4 regions of the Psychrosphaera sp. HA2-10 genome follow, and region 2 is predicted to be linked to each of the others. Evidence: predicted binding sites of a transcription regulator. Region 2 holds the regulator's gene; each other region holds the start of a gene.
The links. Region 2 encodes sigma-54, which starts transcription at its own class of promoters, with help from an activator protein. Its sites were predicted from a motif close to GTTGGCACGNNNNTNGNNT; they were not measured.
Positions count from the first base shown of each region.

Region 1: ACZ1GV_RS08825 (flagellar hook-length control protein FliK) is a predicted target of sigma-54. The motif match lies at 2,167-2,185, and genes of this name have one in related genera.
Region 3: flgF (flagellar basal-body rod protein FlgF) is a predicted target of sigma-54. The motif match lies at 2,138-2,156, and genes of this name have one in related genera.
Region 4: ACZ1GV_RS12425 (PEP-CTERM sorting domain-containing protein) is a predicted target of sigma-54. The motif match lies at 1,710-1,728, and genes of this name have one in related genera.

Region 1 is NZ_CM146341.1:1,908,341-1,912,706, reverse strand. Features, by position in the region: gene fliH (flagellar assembly protein FliH) at 1-325, shown strand, start outside; gene fliI (flagellar protein export ATPase FliI) at 325-1,650, shown strand; gene fliJ (flagellar export protein FliJ) at 1,663-2,115, shown strand; gene ACZ1GV_RS08825 (flagellar hook-length control protein FliK) at 2,238-4,298, shown strand.
Region 2 is NZ_CM146341.1:2,371,424-2,375,789, reverse strand. Features, by position in the region: gene mgtE (magnesium transporter) at 1-415, opposite strand, end outside; gene ACZ1GV_RS10870 (HPr family phosphocarrier protein) at 515-784, opposite strand; gene rapZ (RNase adapter RapZ) at 798-1,658, opposite strand; gene ptsN (PTS IIA-like nitrogen regulatory protein PtsN) at 1,661-2,110, opposite strand; gene hpf (ribosome hibernation promoting factor) at 2,202-2,489, opposite strand; gene ACZ1GV_RS10850 (RNA polymerase factor sigma-54) at 2,523-4,016, opposite strand; gene lptB (LPS export ABC transporter ATP-binding protein) at 4,069-4,366, opposite strand, start outside.
Region 3 is NZ_CM146341.1:1,886,027-1,890,392, reverse strand. Features, by position in the region: gene ACZ1GV_RS08730 (ParA family protein) at 1-67, shown strand, start outside; gene ACZ1GV_RS08725 (chemotaxis protein CheW) at 72-1,082, shown strand; gene ACZ1GV_RS08720 (chemotaxis protein CheW) at 1,109-1,603, shown strand; gene ACZ1GV_RS08715 (DUF2802 domain-containing protein) at 1,621-2,082, shown strand; gene flgF (flagellar basal-body rod protein FlgF) at 2,203-2,970, shown strand; gene flgG (flagellar basal-body rod protein FlgG) at 2,995-3,783, shown strand; gene flgH (flagellar basal body L-ring protein FlgH) at 3,852-4,366, shown strand, end outside.
Region 4 is NZ_CM146341.1:2,734,858-2,739,223, reverse strand. Features, by position in the region: gene ACZ1GV_RS12435 (PEP-CTERM/exosortase system-associated acyltransferase) at 1-762, shown strand, start outside; gene ACZ1GV_RS12430 (ThiF family adenylyltransferase) at 776-1,630, shown strand; gene ACZ1GV_RS12425 (PEP-CTERM sorting domain-containing protein) at 1,791-2,645, shown strand; gene prsT (XrtA/PEP-CTERM system TPR-repeat protein PrsT) at 2,718-4,366, opposite strand, start outside.

The DNA.
Region 1 (4,366 bases), 460 kb from region 2:
TTCAGAAGCCGAGTTAGCAGAACAAAAGTGGATTCTTAAGCCTGAAGCACATTTCAACATTGGTGATGTGATTGTTGCAACCCCGAACTCTTTGATAGATCGAACACTGGAACAACGCATTAAACAGACGTTCGATGATTTTATTGAAGACATGGGCTTGCAATCTGAAACGAACAAAGGTCCATCTGTGGGTCAGGCCGTAAGTTTAGATGAAAACAACCTTGATACAAATATTCCAGAAACAGAGCCAACACATCAGGCCGAACAGCAAAAGCAAAATGATTCTGACAACGCAGATGCAATTGATCCACAGCAGGACTCATAATGACATCACTTTCAGAGAAAATCATTAAAGCCCAGCGACGTGTTAAAGATGCGGTCCCTGAGGTATCAGGACGATTAACTAAGGTTAATGGTTTAACACTCGAAGCGGTTGGCGTATCCGTGCCATTAGGCGGACATTGTCGAATTCAGACGATGACTGGCGAAGTGGACGCGGAGGTTGTCGGTTTTGAAAACGATAAAATATTCTTAATGCCAACAGACCAAGTTGAAGGCATCGTCCCACGAGGTCGAGTTACTACATCCAGTCGCAGTCAAAAGTTACCATTGTCTTTATCGTTGCTTGGACGTGTTATAGATCCGGCAGGTCAGCCACTTGACGGTTTAGGCCCAATAGAAGCTGATGCAGATGCAAATCATAAATCTAAGCCAATTAACCCATTATCCAGACGACCGATTAAATCTTCTATCGATGTCGGAGTAAAAGCAATTAATGGTATTTTGACGGTTGGTCAAGGCCAGCGTATGGGTTTATTTGCAGGCTCTGGTGTAGGTAAGTCCGTATTGCTAGGCATGATGACAAAGGGGACAACTGCTGATGTAGTGGTCGTCGGTTTGATAGGCGAGCGTGGTCGAGAAGTAAAAGAATTCATTGATGAAATTTTAGGTGAAGAAGGCAGGCAAAGAGCCGTCGTTGTCGCTGCACCTGCGGATATGGCACCTATTCGTCGGTTAAAGGGTTGTGAAACTGCAACTCAGGTGGCTGAGTACTTTAGAGATCAGGGTTTAAATGTACTACTGCTTATCGACTCAATCACTCGATATGCTCAAGCCCAGCGAGAAATTGCTTTGGCAATTGGTGAGCCACCTGCAACAAAAGGTTACCCGGCATCGGTATTTGCCAAGTTACCGGCATTGGTAGAGCGAGCAGGTAACGGCGGTGACGGACAAGGTTCAATAACGGCATTTTATACTGTGTTATCAGAGGGAGATGATCTACAAGATCCGATTGCCGACGCCTCTCGTGCGATTTTAGATGGTCATATTGTGTTGTCTCGAGACTTAGCCGATGCAGGGCACTATCCGGCAATAGATGTAACTAAATCCATAAGCCGTGTGATGCCACAGGTAACATCACCTGAACATTTGCAAATGGCGCTTCGCTTTAAAAAATACCTATCAGCTTACGAGCAAAATAAAGATCTCATTTCAATCGGGGCTTATGCATCTGGTAGCAATCCAGTTGTTGATAAAGCAATTCAACTCAAGCCCGTCATAGATGCTTATTTACAGCAAAAAATGTCTGATATATATCCTTATGATCAATCGTTAATGCAGCTTCAAGCGCTAACTAATGAAATGCCATAATGGAGTTTATGTATGAGCAAAGACGATAACCAACTTTTAGTTTTAAAAAAAATAGAATCTGATAAAGAACAGCAAGCTATAACAGCGATGCAGTCGGCTCAGTCTTACTTGCAATCGAATGAAGCTAAACTTCGAGAAGTACAATCTTATAAATTAGATTATTTGAAGCGTATGCAAGAACGAGGTGTAACGGGTATTGGTGGCGCTAGCTATCAACATTATCAGCGCTTTATAGTGCAATTAGACCAAGGCATTAGCGCGCAAGCGAACGTTGTAGATATCGCAAAGCAAGTGGTTGAACAACGTAAACAAGAATGGTTTGCGCAAAAAAATAAAGTAAAAGCCGTAGATACTTTACTTACAAAAAAAGCCCTAGAAAGACAGCAGCGTATTGATAAGTACGAACAAAATCAGTCAGATGAGTTCGCATCTCAGCAATATATACGCCGTAAGTTGGCGATTTAGCACTTCCTTTACCACCCTCATGTTCAATTAAATAAAATGGCTTTCTTCCAGATTGGAACGATCCTTGAATAGTAAATCAATAATTAAGTGACTTTGATGCCGAATATTGGTTAGGAGCAATCATGCTACAACAACACAGAATTTTACCAGAGCCTTTACCTACAAAGCCTGTAGAGCGAGACGTGAGTGTTAAAAGAAATCAGTATGAGTCTAAATCTAACGATACGAGGCAAGATTTTGATAGTGCCATGGTGGCAATTAATAGGCGGCAAAAGCAACGCCAATTAGAAGAACATCAAGCTTATAAAAGAGAGCAGAATCAAGTTGAGAATGTGAGAGATCGAAACTCACGGGACAATGATGTCTCAGCTAACGCTAAAACCGACTATTCAAATAATGACAAAGTTACAGCAAACAAAGATCGAAATATTGCAGATAATGATAAGCGAGCGAATTCGGGCATCGAGCCTGGTGAGACTCGTTCGTCAAATAGCAAAAAACACTTAAATGAAGGTGACAAAGATAAGCTTACGGTAGCAATGTCATCGTTACAAAAAGACGAAAAAGCAAATGAAGTTTTACAGGAATTGGCTACTAAATATTCTGGCAAAGAGCTTGTACAAAAACTAAATCAGCTATTGAATTCTTTGATTCAAGGGACTGGCGACGAAGCTTCTCAATCAACATCTGATCCATTAGTTGCTAAAGACTCTGAGTTGTTTGATAAGTTGCTTACTCAATCAAGTAATTCTGAGCTCGCAACCCTAGTTAAACAATTGCAAGCATTACCTGATATCGAACAGTTATCACAGGATCTACAACTACAACTTAAGCAATTACTTGCCCGTTTCTCTGACATTATTAATAGCGAAGATACATCAAACCAAATTGATAAAACCACACTAGAGGCGACAGACGCTATTTTTGAGAGTACTGAATTAAAGACTCCACAGAGCGTCAATGACACAGCCCAAGGTCTTGAATTTAACTCGGCACAAGATCGGTTAGGAGACTTTTTAAAGAAGCTTATTTTAGGCAATGAAACACTATCAAAGTCGACGGACCAAGGCGAAGTTGAAAGTGAAACTATGCAACCATTAAATTGGTTAAACAACTTAATGTCGCAAGTTAAATCTGATAACCAAAACAACGCAGATACAGATACAGACACAACCGAGCTTCAACCAAGTACAGTTATGGGTGCTACGTTAAAAGATCAAAAAGCCATGGACGCAGCACTTATTGCAAAGGCGCAGGCTTTATTAGATGGCGTTAATGTAACTAATTTAAATACATCACTAGATCAAGAGCAATTGCAACAAGCTGCAGTAATGACGATGAATATCGCACCTGACAGTGTTACAAAAGGGGCATTGCAAACTGCAATTAATACACCATTTAAAGCAAGCCAGGTTAATGCATTATTAAATACAGCAACCAGCGCTCAATTTACTAATGGCCACGCAATTAATGCAAGTTTTGCACAACTTCAAGCGGATCCAAATCAATTACAAGCTTTATCAGTGGCTAGCGAATTAGGGCAGCTTAATGAATTAGACTTTGAACAGTCTCGCTTTTCAAAAATGATCGCAGCTAGCGAACCTAGTTTGGTTTCGTCACAAGTTACTGACGTAAGAGCAAAAGCTGACCTGGTAGATGTGTTAGGTGTACAGCTCGATAAAACACTTCAGGCACCAAAGTTAGAGAGCGTTGCGCAAGCTAAAAGCGAATTAATGATCAAAGAGAATATCTTATTTAACAAACAAGAATTAGCATCCAATATTCAGCAACAAGTTGGCTTAATGATGGCGAGAAATATGAAGTCTATTGATATTCGACTTGACCCACCTGAACTTGGAAGCATGCAAATCAAATTAAGCTTAGGAACCGAGCAAGCGTCGGTGAGTTTTGTTGTGTCTAACCAACAAGCTAAAGATGCACTGGAAAATAGTATACCTAGGTTACGAGAGCTCCTTGAACAACAAGGCATGCAATTAGCGGATAGTAATGTAAAAAAAGACAACTCCAATGGCCAAAATGACACCGAAACGGACGCTCAATCAGCAGAATTAGGTCAAGCCAATAGCGCAGGTTCTGACGGTGAAGAAGACGTATCCGACGATAAAACTAACCAACAGAATTACAATATCGCCTCACCTTGGAAGGTGGACTACTACGCATAATTAGGTATTAGAACTTTTGTTGTATGTAAATACATCGATTAGCGAAATTTATTTGTGTAATTTTGACT
Region 2 (4,366 bases):
CTGCAGAGTCTTCTTCATATGACATCACTCTCTCTGCGCGCGCTTGATCTTGTTTATCCATGCTCTTCAGCACTCGACGATAAACAGCATCGGGCATACTTCTTAGTACTTCTGAAAAGTCATCGTCGTCAAGATTAGTAGCAGCCTCAGCAACTCTTTCCGGTTCCATTGCTCGTAATATTGGATTACGAACTTCATCGGAAAGCTCTTCTAAAACGTCGCCTTGAATACTACTGTCAATGAGTTGCCAAATAACGGCACGACTTTTTGGAGGAGAAGAATGTAACAACAGTGCAATGTCATTTGCGGCCATAGAATCAAGCATATTCCGCACACGAACAAACATACCGTCACTGATGGCAGTATTAAGTTCATTAATAGGAATTGTATATTCTTGTTCTAGTAGTTCTGGCATTTCTTGAGCGTAGGTTTCTGTTGTTTACCTTGTGCACAAGTCTAACTTAGATTAGCGTTTTATGATAGTAACTGGTTGTTTTTGTAGCGAGATAATTAGTTATTCAGATTCATCAAAACGATTAGAAATAAGTTCACAAATAGCTTCGAGAGCTTGCTTTTCATCGCTCCCAGTTGCGGTAACGTGTATCTCTTTACCTTGATTACTTGCAAGCATTAGTAAGCCCATGACGCTATCCGCACTGGCGGTTTTATCACCTTGTTGTATTTGAACTTTTGCATCAAATTGTAAGGCGAGTTGCGCCAATTTCGTCGCAGCCCTTGCATGTAACCCAAGCTTATTCTGGATTGTAATTGTTCGTGATAACACTGGGGTTGTGACCTTACAGTTGCTCTAAATAACGGCTCATCTCTCGATGGCGAGTTTTTACATTTTTTCCACGAGAACGGAATTGCTCAGCTAGCGTTTCAGCAATATATACAGACCTATGCTTTCCTCCGGTGCAGCCTATTGCGATCGTTAAATAACTACGATTATTACGCTCTAAGTGAGGTAGCCAGGTGGACATAAAGTTATTGATTTGAAATATGAATTTATTCACAAGTGGTTGACTAGAGAAAAAATCTTTCACAGGTAAGTCTAAACCGGTTAATGCTCTAAGCTCTGGTTCCCAATGAGGGTTTGGTAGAAATCGAGCGTCAAATACAAAATCGATATCATTTGGTACACCATATTTAAAACCGAAGGACTCGAACGTAATAATAAGTTCTTTATCAGACTTCCCTAATATCTTTTCTCTCACCATCTCGGTTAGTTGATGAACATTTAAATCCGAGGTATCAATATATAAATCTGCTCTAGACGATAACCCATCTAAAAGCTTACTCTCCTGTGCGATTGCATCAGGTAATGACGCATCACCTTTGGTTAAAGGGTGTAGGCGTCTTGTTTCACTATAGCGACGAATTAATACGTCATCTTTAGCATCTATATATAGAACGGTCGTCTTTACGCCTTTAGGTAAGAAATCTAAATTATCCATTAACTCTTGTTCAGAGCTGGGTAAGTTTCTAACGTCAATACTGACGGCAACTTGAGGATAATTTTTAGATAAGGAGTGTGATAATGCAGGTAATAGATTAACCGGTAAATTATCTACGCAATAGTAGCCTAGATCCTCTAGTACTCTTAATACGACAGTCTTCCCTGAGCCTGAACGGCCACTAACGATAAATATATGCATGATTAAGCAGCTTCAATTATTTGGTAAAGATCATTATCAGTTTCGGCGCTTCTTATTTTACGAAGCATTTCTTTATTATCAAAAATCTCTGCGATTGATGCTAACGTATTTAAATGCACATCACACTGATCTTCGGGAACGAGTAACGCAAAAAATACGTCAACTGGTCTATTGTCTATTGCATCGTAATCAATGCCAGGGTGGATAACAATTAATACCGCCACTGGGCTTTCATTTGGTTTTATTTTTCCATGAGGAATAGCAACGCCATTTCCTATTCCTGTGCTTCCCAACTTTTCTCGATTCATCAAACTCGAGAGTATATCTGTGCAAGTGAGATCTGGTAATTTTGTACTCGCGATCTCTGCGATGTGTTCGAGGATCTTTTTCTTGCTTTGGCAATCTGTCAGCACTTTTGTGCACTCAGGTCGCAGGAGTAGCTTTACATTCATGGTTATCTTTTACTGCTTTACTCTTTTGATTTAAATCTCAAAAGATTGGTTAAAAGCACCGTCCATGGCGCTTTAAAATTAATAAAAAGAGTTAATGTCTAGTTAACTTTTCTTTATGTTTAATTACTTGACGGTCAAGTTTATCAATTAAGGAATCAATTGCAGCATACATATCAGTATGCTCGGATGCCGCAAATAGTTCACCACCATTTACGTGCATGGTTGCTTCTGCTTTTTGGTTGAGTTTCTCAACGTCTAAAATCACGTGGACGTTATTAATATGGTCAAAATGACGTTCTAACTTTGCAAATTTCGTATCAACATACTCTTTTAAAGACTCTGTTGCATCGACATGACGACAAGTTAAATTAATTTGCATATGCACTTCCTTCTGAATTGATAAAATGGATTGTTAAACCAATCGTTTTCTCTGGTTTGAAGGGGGAATGTTTAACGATTCCCGGTATTTTGCGATAGTTCTTCTGGCTACTTGGATGCCCTGTTCGGCCAGAATATCAGCAATCTTACTGTCACTTAACGGTTTTGCTTGGTTTTCTGCAGCAACTAACTTTCTTATTAAAGCCCGTATTGCAGTGGATGAACATTCACCACCATTTTCGGTGCTAACGTGGCTAGAAAAGAAATACTTTAACTCAAAGATTCCTCTGGGAGTGTGCATGAACTTTTGTGTTGTCACACGCGATATCGTGGACTCATGCATATCGACCATTTCTGCTACATCATTTAGAACCATTGGTTTCATCGCCTCTGGTCCGTATTCAAAAAATGCTTGTTGTTGTTGCACGATACAATTAGATACCTTCAATAAAGTGTCGTTTCTGCTTTCTAAACTTTTAATAAACCATTTTGCTTCTTGTAAGTGTGAACGAACAAATTGCGCATCAGAGCTATTGGTTGAAGTTTTAGACAGTGAAGCATATTGTTCGTTCACTTTAATTTTAGGCATAGAATTAGGATTTAGCTCTACTAACCAACGACCTTTTTTCTTTACGACGGTAACATCTGGAATTACATAGTCAATTTCGTCTTTTATAACTAGGCTTGCGGGATTTGGATTCAGTTGTTGAATCAAGTCTAGTGCTTCTTTTAATTCTGATTCTTTTAATCTTGTTTTGCGAATTATAGTGCGATAATCACGGTTCGCTAAGAGGTCGATATTTTCAGCAATAAGTTCAATAGCCTCTTCACGCCAAGGTGTGTCAGGACTATATTGCTTTAACTGAACCAACAAGCACTCTTGTAACCCTCGCGTTGCAACACCAATGGGATCAAAGTGTTGGATGCGTTTTAAAACCGCTTCAACTTCCTCTATCTCAACATCTTCTATGTCTACAGACTCAACGATATCCTCAACAGATACCGTCAAAAAGCCTTTGTCATCAATAGCATCAATAATGGCTGTTGCAATAGCTAAGTCATGTTCGGAAAAAGGGGATAGATTTAATTGCCATTTTAGATGGTCTTGAATATCAACAGTTGTTTCACCTTGATAAACGGTGTCTTCACCGTCGTAAGCAGGGCCTGAGCTTGCAGGAGCTGCGCTCATGTAGTCATCCCAACTGGAATCTGTGGGCAAGTCATCACTTATGGTCTGATCTTGTATATTTTCGTTTGTATCGCGTTCTTCTCGCGTCCACTCGATATCGTCGTCGTTAGATGAAACAGAGGCTTCATTTTCATGACGATCATGGTTGTCCTGTGGTAAATCGATTTGTTCAACTGAGCCATGCTCTTCATCAGCTTCCAACAAAGGATTACTATCCAAGGCTTCTTGGATCTCTTGTTGCAATTCTAATGACGACAACTGCAACAGACGAATAGCCTGCTGTAATTGCGGGGTCATTGTTAACTGCTGACCCATTTTAAGTTGTAATGTTGGTCTCATTTGATCCCAGTAAAGTACTGACTAAAATAAACTTATTCGTGCTACCAAAATATCAAAGTTTGAACTGGTCACCAAGATAAACTTTCTTAACTATGTCACTTTCTAGCACTTGAGCCGGAGTTCCCTCAGCAATAAGCTCTCCATGACTAACGATATAGGCTTTTTCGCAGACATCAAGTGTTTCACGGACATTATGATCGGTAATAAGTACACCAATTCCCTTTGCTGTTAATTGTTGAATTATTTTCTTTATATCTATGACAGATATAGGATCAACACCCGCAAAAGGCTCATCTAATAGAATAATTTTTGGATCGGCAGCCAATGCCCTTGCAATTTCTACGCGGCGT
Region 3 (4,366 bases), 490 kb from region 2:
ATTTAACAAAAATTCTCGAGGCGTATTTGCCTATCAAGAACTATTAAAACAAATAGAGAATAATTGACGTTATGTTTGCCAGTGAAAATGTGATGAAGGATTATTTGGATCAGTTACTTACTGATGACACTGATAATCTGGAGCATAATAATAATAAACCGTTAAAAACGGTCACCCAAATAGAAGATGTTAAAACAACATCTACTAATCGCCTCGCAGAATCTAAATACAGTGCTAAAATTAAACAAGATTTTAGTAATGTAGAAGATTTACCTGAAAAAAATAAACTAAAATTAAAGCCTATAGAGAAAGCAATTGTTGCCGATAAAAGCTTGCCTGTTAAAGAGGTTGAGCCAGAGGTTAACTCTCTAGAGCAATTGTTACTTGCTGTTAGCATGCAGCAGCAAGAAGCCGAAGCACTAGCGCTCAAAGAGCAGCAAAATGCTTTAGTAGAAACACCAGTAGAAATACCAGTTGAAAAAGCTGCTGAAGTTGTTGTTGAACCGAAAGTTGAAACTGAATCTAAAGTTCAAGTTCAACCTAAAGTTACGGTTAGCACAGAAACTGCTGTTGAGTCTAAAGTAGAAATTGAAGCACAAGTACAACCGGCTATAACACCTTCAATTGACAAAATTGAAGAGCCTTTTCAGGCGTTGTTCTTTGAGGTAGCAGGCTTAGTGCTGGCTGTTCCATTACACGAACTTGGTGGTATTCATAATTTAGATGATGTTACCAGTTTATTTGGAAAACCCGACTGGTTTTTAGGTGTAATGGTAAACAGAGACAAAAAAATTAATGTTGTTGAGTCAGCCAAATGGGTCATGCCAGAAAAATATGATGACTCATTACAAGCAAAATTAGACTATAAATACTTAATTATGTTGGGTGAAAGTAATTGGGGTTTAGCGGCAGAAAAGCTCGTTACTACTGAGTATATAAAACCAGATGACGTTAAATGGCGTACTCAGCCTGGTAAGCGCCCATGGCTATTAGGCACGATTAAAGAAAAAATGTGTGCTTTATTGCATGTCAATGATTTAGTTGCCATGCTTGATAAAGGCATAAATGCACGACAAGAATAAAGTTATTCAATTTAGGAGTTGCTCAAATGAGTGAAGAAAGAGCCCCAGTCACTAAGTTAACAGACGGTAATGATGAAGTCTTGCAGTGGGTGACGTTTCGTTTAGAAGATGAAACTTATGGTATCAACGTAATGCAAGTTCAGGAAGTATTGCGATACACTGAAATAGCTCCTGTTCCAGGTGCTCCTGAATATGTACTGGGTATTATCAATCTTCGTGGTAATGTTGTAACGGTTATCGATACACGTGCTCGCTTTGGTTTGACCAATGGTGAGGTCAGCGATAACTCTCGAATCGTAATTATTGAGTCTGATAAGCAAGTTATCGGTATTTTAGTCGATAGCGTGGCTGAAGTTGTATATCTGAAAACGTCAGAAATAGATAGCGCACCAAACGTAGGCACAGATGAGAGTGCTAAGTTCATACAAGGTGTTAGTAACAGAGGTGGTGAGTTACTTATTTTAGTTGACTTGAATAAGCTCATGACCGATGAAGAATGGGACGAAATTTCAGATATCTAAATCTGGGAAGCGAATATATGATGGTGTCGACAGGGATTTTAATTGCAGTTTTAGTAGTCTGTTTAATTGGATTATTAATTTTAATGTCACGCCATCGTAAGTTATCTACTAAACAACAACTTTTGCATGCTCAATTCCAAGAAAACCTGCAGTACCAAGACGAAGCTTTGGCCCAACTTAAACAACAACTTCAAAATGATAAGTTGTTGCATTCAAAGTCTGATCAGTATTTACAGCAACTAAAAGATCTAGTACTTCAGCTGCAAACAAATCAACAACAACAGCTAGATGTAATTACCGAGTTAAACAACAAGGTTTTGCTACTAGAGCAAGAAAATCAACCAAACCCGTTATATACACGCGCTAAAAAAATGATTGAGTTAGGCGCAGACGTCGAAGAAGTTATTCAAGAATGTGAAATTTCTCGTTCAGAAGCTCAACTACTTGTTTCGATGCACAGACAAAACAAAACAGCCTAATCTACCACGTTACTTCTTCACCTAGTTTAGCCCTTTTAAAATAAGCCTTTCAAGCTCTGGCACGATTAATGCTTTTACAAGATAAGTATTTTTAACGTCGAGCAATTGACGGAGGCAAAGATGGATAAGCTCTTATATGTATCCATGTCCGGAGCGAAACAAAATTTAATCGGTATTTCAATGAATGCCAACAACTTAGCCAATGCAAAAACGGCTGGTTTTCGTTCTGACTTTGAACAGCAACGATCAATGCAAGCCTTTGGTGATGGCCTTCCTACGCGTGTTTTTGCTATGGAAGAACGCCCAGGTTCAAAAATGCATCATGGTGCAATTTCAACAACAGGCCGTGAGCTTGATGTTGCCATCTCGGGACGCGGTTGGTTGGCGGTTCAAGATAAAAATGGTGAAGAGGCTTACACACGAGAAGGCAACCTCCAAATTACACGTGACGGCTTATTGACGACTGCTAAAGGTACGCCAATTTTAGGCGAAGGTGGACCAATAGTTATTCCTGTTCCAGTAGAAAAGGTTGAAATTGGACCGGATGGCAGCATCACGGTTCGTCCTCAAGGTGCCCCAGCTAATTTTTTAGAAGTCGTTGATCGGTTAAAAGTTATCGAACCGCCAAGTGACAACGATTTGACAAAAGGGCTTGATGGTTTATTTCGATCTAAAGATGCAGTGCTGTCTAATGAGGCCTGTGGATTTTGTGAAGCATCGCCAAATATACGCATCGTCAGTGGCGCTTTAGAAATGAGTAACGTTAACCCGGTTGAAGAAATGGTGGCGATGATATCGCACCAGCGTCAATACGAAATGCAAATAAAAATGATGAAAAAAGCGGAAGATATAGATCGTTCGCAAGACACGTTGTTACGAATAGTTTAATTAGAATCAATTGAGGAGGCGGCTATGCATCCCGCACTTTGGATAAGTAAAACAGGCTTAGATGCCCAACAAACAGACATTGCTGTTATTTCAAACAACTTAGCTAATGCCAGTACGATTGGTTTTAAGAAAAGCCGTGCTGTGTTTGAAGACTTGCTCTATCAAAATATAAACCAACCTGGAGGGCGATCTTCTCAAGATACTGAGTTACCGAACGGTCTGATGTTAGGTGCGGGTACTAAAGTTGTCGCAACTCAAAAGAATTTCTCGCAAGGCAATATGTCTACTACAGAGAATAGTTTAGATTTTATGATCCAAGGCGATGGATTTTTTGAAATTCAACGACCAGATGGAACGTTGGCGTATTCAAGAAACGGACAATTTTCGCTAGATGAGAATGGTCGAATCGTTACATCCGGTGCAGGTTTTCCTCTGCAACCAGAGATGAACGTACCGCCTGAAGCAAAATCAATTACCATCTCCCAACAGGGTGAAGTTACGGTTCAGTTGCCTGGGCAGGGTGCTGGTGTAGCGATTGGTCAGCTTACGATAAGTGACTTTATTAATCCGGCCGGTTTAGAGCCAATAGGTCAAAACTTATTCACTGAAACAGGTGTAAGTGGCGCTCCGGTTCAAGGTAACCCTGGCGTAAATGGCTTAGGCATTATTGTTCAAGGCGCGTTAGAGACATCAAATGTGAACGTGACAGAAGAACTAGTGAACATGATTGAAAGTCAGCGAGTTTATGAAATGAACTCAAAAGTCATTTCATCAGTTGACCAGATGCTTGGTTTCATTACGCAGCAACTTTAATTAATAGACGTTTTCGGAGCATGATTATGAACATCAATAGTTCGCTAAATCAATTAAACCAAACCATCATGGATGTGGCTAAAACTAGTACGTTATTGATTGGATTAGGCTTATTGAGTGGTTGCGCTATGAACCATGATGTTGTCGAAGAAGATCCATTTTTCGCACCTATTATGCCGGAAATTCCAACAGAAGAAGTTGTAGCAACCGGTAGCTTGTATCATACCGGTTGGTCTAATGGCCTGTACTCAGACACAAAAGCCAGGCGTGTAGGCGACATCATTACGGTGATGTTGATGGAAAATACGCAAGCGTCTAAAACAGCAAAAACAGAAACAAAAAAAGAAACAGATGCAAGCCTTTCACCGTTAGTAGGTTTAAACGGACTCGCACCAACAATTAACGGAAATACGTTAGAAATGGGTATTGAGTCTGATAGCACGTTTAAAGGCGACGCTAAGTCGAATCAAAGTAATAGTCTAAATGGACAAATAACAGTTCACGTTTTACGTGTGTTGCCAAATGGTAACTTGATTATTCGTGGCGAAAAGTGGTTAACGTTAAATACAGGACAAGAATTCAT
Region 4 (4,366 bases), 360 kb from region 2:
TATTTGCAACCAACAGTAGCAATGACAGAATCTGAAAAAGAAAAGGCATTCGCAATAAGACACGACGTTTATTGTGAGGAATTAAAATTTGAACCGCTTAGAGAGTCTAGACTGGAAAATGACGAATTTGACAAGCAGTCTATCCACTGCCTCATACAACACCGCTCTACGGAAAAATATGCCGGTACGGTTAGAATGGTATGTTCTAATTCTCCTGAACAACTATTACCAATAGAAAAATATTGCCTAGACTCAATTGATCATCCAACCCTAAACCCAAACCTATTTAAACGCGAAGAAATTTGTGAGATTTCGAGATTAGCAGTACCTTCAGAATTCAGACGTCGACAATCAGATAAGTTTAAAGGTGCTGCGACAGGTGCAATTAATGAAACAGTTTATTCTGAACGTGAATTACGTTGCTTCCCTTTTATTGCGGTAGGTTTATATCTTTCTGCTGCGAGTGTGGTTATGAAGGCCGGCGTAAAACATGTCTTTGTTATGATGGAGCCTAGACTAGCTCGAAGCTTAAAGTTTGTCGGGATAGAGTTCGAACAAATTGGTCCTGTTGTTGACTACCACGGCAAGCGAGCACCTTACTACATAGATCCTTATTCGTTGCATAAAACACTAAGCCCTGGATTTCAGCTATTATTTAAAAATATCATTAATGATCTTTCTTTGGACAACAAAGAAAACTTCGATGCAGAATTAATAGGTGTACATGCCTTTCCAAAAAAACTAATCCAAACTGAGTCATAAGTCGGGCCAAATTATGTTTAATTACGATGATGCTTTTTCAAGAAATATAGGTTGGGTAACGGAGGCCGAACAAGCCAAACTAAAAAACAGCAGAATCGCCTTTGCAGGTTGTGGAGGAGTTGGTTCTGCACATGTAACTGCACTGGCTCGTTTAGGTGTCGGAAATTTTAACATCTCTGATTTTGACGAATATGAAGTACATAACTTTAACCGTCAGCTCGGAGCTTATATGTCTACCATTGATGAGCCTAAATGCTCGGTGATGGGCAAAGTCATCAAAGATATTAATCCAGAAGCAGATGTGAAAGAGTTTCCAACAGGAATCTTTGAAAATAACGTTGATGAATTTCTCGACAACGTAGACATTTACGTTGACTGCTTAGACTTTTTTGCGCTTGAGGCACGAAAGTTAGTTTTTAAAAAATGTGAAGAAAAGCAAATTCCCGTTATAACAGCAGCGCCCTTAGGTATGGGCAGTGCCTATTTGTGCTTTATGCCGGGTAAAATGTCTTATGAACAGTATTTTAGGTTTGAAGACAAACAAACGGAAAATGAGCAATTAATCCAATTTTTAATTGGTCTGTCACCATCAATGTTACAACGTAAGTATTTGGTTCTGCCAGAAAAGGCTGATTTTAAAGCAAAAAAAGGGCCTTCTACGATAATGGGTGTGATGTTTTGTGCAGCGGTTGCAGCATCTAACGTATTAAAAGTACTTCTAAACAGAGGTGACGTGATTGTCGCACCGCATGGCCTCCACTTTGATGGTTACACCAACAAACTCAAGAAAACCTACTTGCCATTTGGAAACCGCGGTATCAAGCAGAGACTAATGTACAAGATAGCGCACAATATAGTTAATAAATAGACTGTCTAACTTTTTTACAAAGTATAATTTAAAAACAGTGAATTAAGAAAAAAGTTATTACAAATCAACATATTATATTGTTGGCAAGTAACTTGCTTTGTACTAGGCAGTACGATACGTTTTGTATCACACAGCTTACAACTCCATTAAGGAAAGTGTTATGAAAACATTTAACAAAGCTTTAGTAGCAACAGGATTAGCAATTGCTTCATGCGCGTCGTTTGCAGATCCTATTGTTATCGATACATCATACATGGCAGGTTATCCAACAGATGTAGCACCGTTCGACACAGATGGTAATTCATTAACTGCAGGTGTTGATGCTCTAACAATTAACGCGAGTAGCACAAACGTTTCAAATTACGTTGATAATAATGGTGTTGCTGGCATTCAAACAGGTGACTATGTTTTTGACTTAGTCCAAGACCGTGGTATCGGCTTAAACTTAGGTACTGCACCTAACAACGGATCTAACACTGAGTTATATAGCTCTGGTTGGGCTTTTGACATTGATTACATGTTAGAAGGTTTTGCAGCTTTAGTTCCAGATACAACAACTCCTACAACAAACTATGTTGGTGTGTTTACTGGTGGTTGGGCGAACATAGACTTAACAGACTTAATTAATAACACAGTTTATGACGACGTACTTAAACTAGAATTAACAGCATCTAACGGTACACCTATTTCAGGTGGTCAAAATGCGTTAACTTTTACGTTTAAAATTGTTGACGTAGTTTCTGGTCTTTTCTTCTCAAACGGAAATGACTTAGCTGACCTACTAGGTGCAAATGTTGTACTTAATATGAAAGCAAACGCTGACTTACAAAATCAAAGTAATGCTCCAGTGTTAGATGGTACATACGAGATTGGTGGTACTACATATGACAAGTACACTAGAACAACTTCATTAGGTTCTATTGACTTACGTCTAGTATCTGAACCATCAACGTTAGCTATCTTCGGTTTAAGCCTTTTAGGTTTAGCTGGTGTAGCAAGACGTAAAGCTAAATAAGACTTAGCTTAAATAAAAAAAACCAGTTGATTATCAACTGGTTTTTTTATGTCTGTTATTTACTATCGCCGATCATTTCATCTGACTAACGATAAGCTTCTTTTCCAATAAACCAGCATGATCTGGTGCAATGACTAAGCCTTTTTCAATCCACTCTTTTGCATTGTCTTTTTGTTTTAAACTTAAATAAATATCAGCAATAGTATCTATAACCTGGCTATTGTTTGGCGCAATTTCTGCAGCTTTTAATGCAAAGCTTAATGCCTCTTTATGTTTGCCTTGTTCAGTATATAAATAAGCGACATTATTTAATGCGACTAAATTTTTATCGTTTAGGGTAAGTAACTTAGAGTAGTATTTTAACGCTTTTACTTTATCTAAATATATAAAGTGATTTGCCAAAATAAAGGTAGCATTTGCATCATTTGGTTTACTTTCTACATGTTGCTCTAAAAACGTAATACCTTTATCTGTATTCTTGTCTTTTGTGTAAGTAATGTAAATAATCGCTGCAGTGCCATTTGAATCCCATTTCTCGTAGCTTTCCAAAAGAATTGGCAAAGAGTCAGAATAGTTTCCTTTCATTGCGATAATTTGGCCTGTCACTCGAAGGCCCATACCAGAAGTTCGAATGTCGTCTGTCACATTCTCCATCACACTTTCTGCTAGTTTTATTTTGCCTGTGTTAATTGCGTGGTAGGCTTTAAATAATAAAAACAAAGAATTATCAGGGAATAAGGCCAACGCCTTTTCAGCCGTTTCTATAGTCAGTTTATGTAACCCAAGAGTTTCAGTGATTTGCAATTTGTTGGCCCAACTCACCGGTTTATTTGGCGAAGCCTTAATCCAACTATCTGCTACCTCTAAGGCTTGTTTGATATTATTGGTTAAAATCAATAGACGAGTTTTCATTTGCCAAAACTCTGCCGACTTGCTAGTTACCTTATCTAAAACACTTAACGCCTTTTCATACTCTTTTTGTTGTGAATATATCTTGGCTAAAAAGATAGTAAGAGCTTGGTTATTTGCATTCGAAATCGTAGTCTCAATATGCTCAATGACACTGGATAGCTTAGCGTCTTCGGAATTCATTGCTAGCGAGTAATACATTTCTACTGCTGGAAAGTATTGAGGTTGCATAGCTAAAACATTACGAACAATGTTCGTTGCTTTGTTATAGTTACCTGCATCCGCCGCTTTCGAAGCCGCATACATTTGTGCCGCAATATTTGACTTGTCGAGCTCTAATGCTCTTTCAAGATTAGAGTTTCCTTGCTGCTTATTGCCCATCGCTAATTGAGATATACCCATTAAGCTATAAGCACTCGCACTCTCTGGTTTATCTTTTAGCCATACTTGCGCTACTTCTAAAGCTTTTTGATACTCACCAGACTGCAAATAAGCTGCCGCTAAATTAGAACGAGTTAAATCAGAATCTGGCGCTAAGGTTACGGCCTCTTCTAAATCCTCTAGTCCACTGATGTCCGATAACGAGAGTTTAAATGTACCTAACTGGCGCTTTAAGTCCGAAGATACGTCTTCCTGCTCTAGTTTTGCCAAAGAACGTTCTAGTAGTTCAATCGCTTCACTGGCACCGGCCTCATTGCCAGCTTTTATAAACTCATAAGTAATTTGCGACAGCAACTCTGGTTCTACAGAACCAGAAATATCTGATAATGCTTGGCTTGCGGCATCGTTATGACCTAATTTAATCTGTGCGA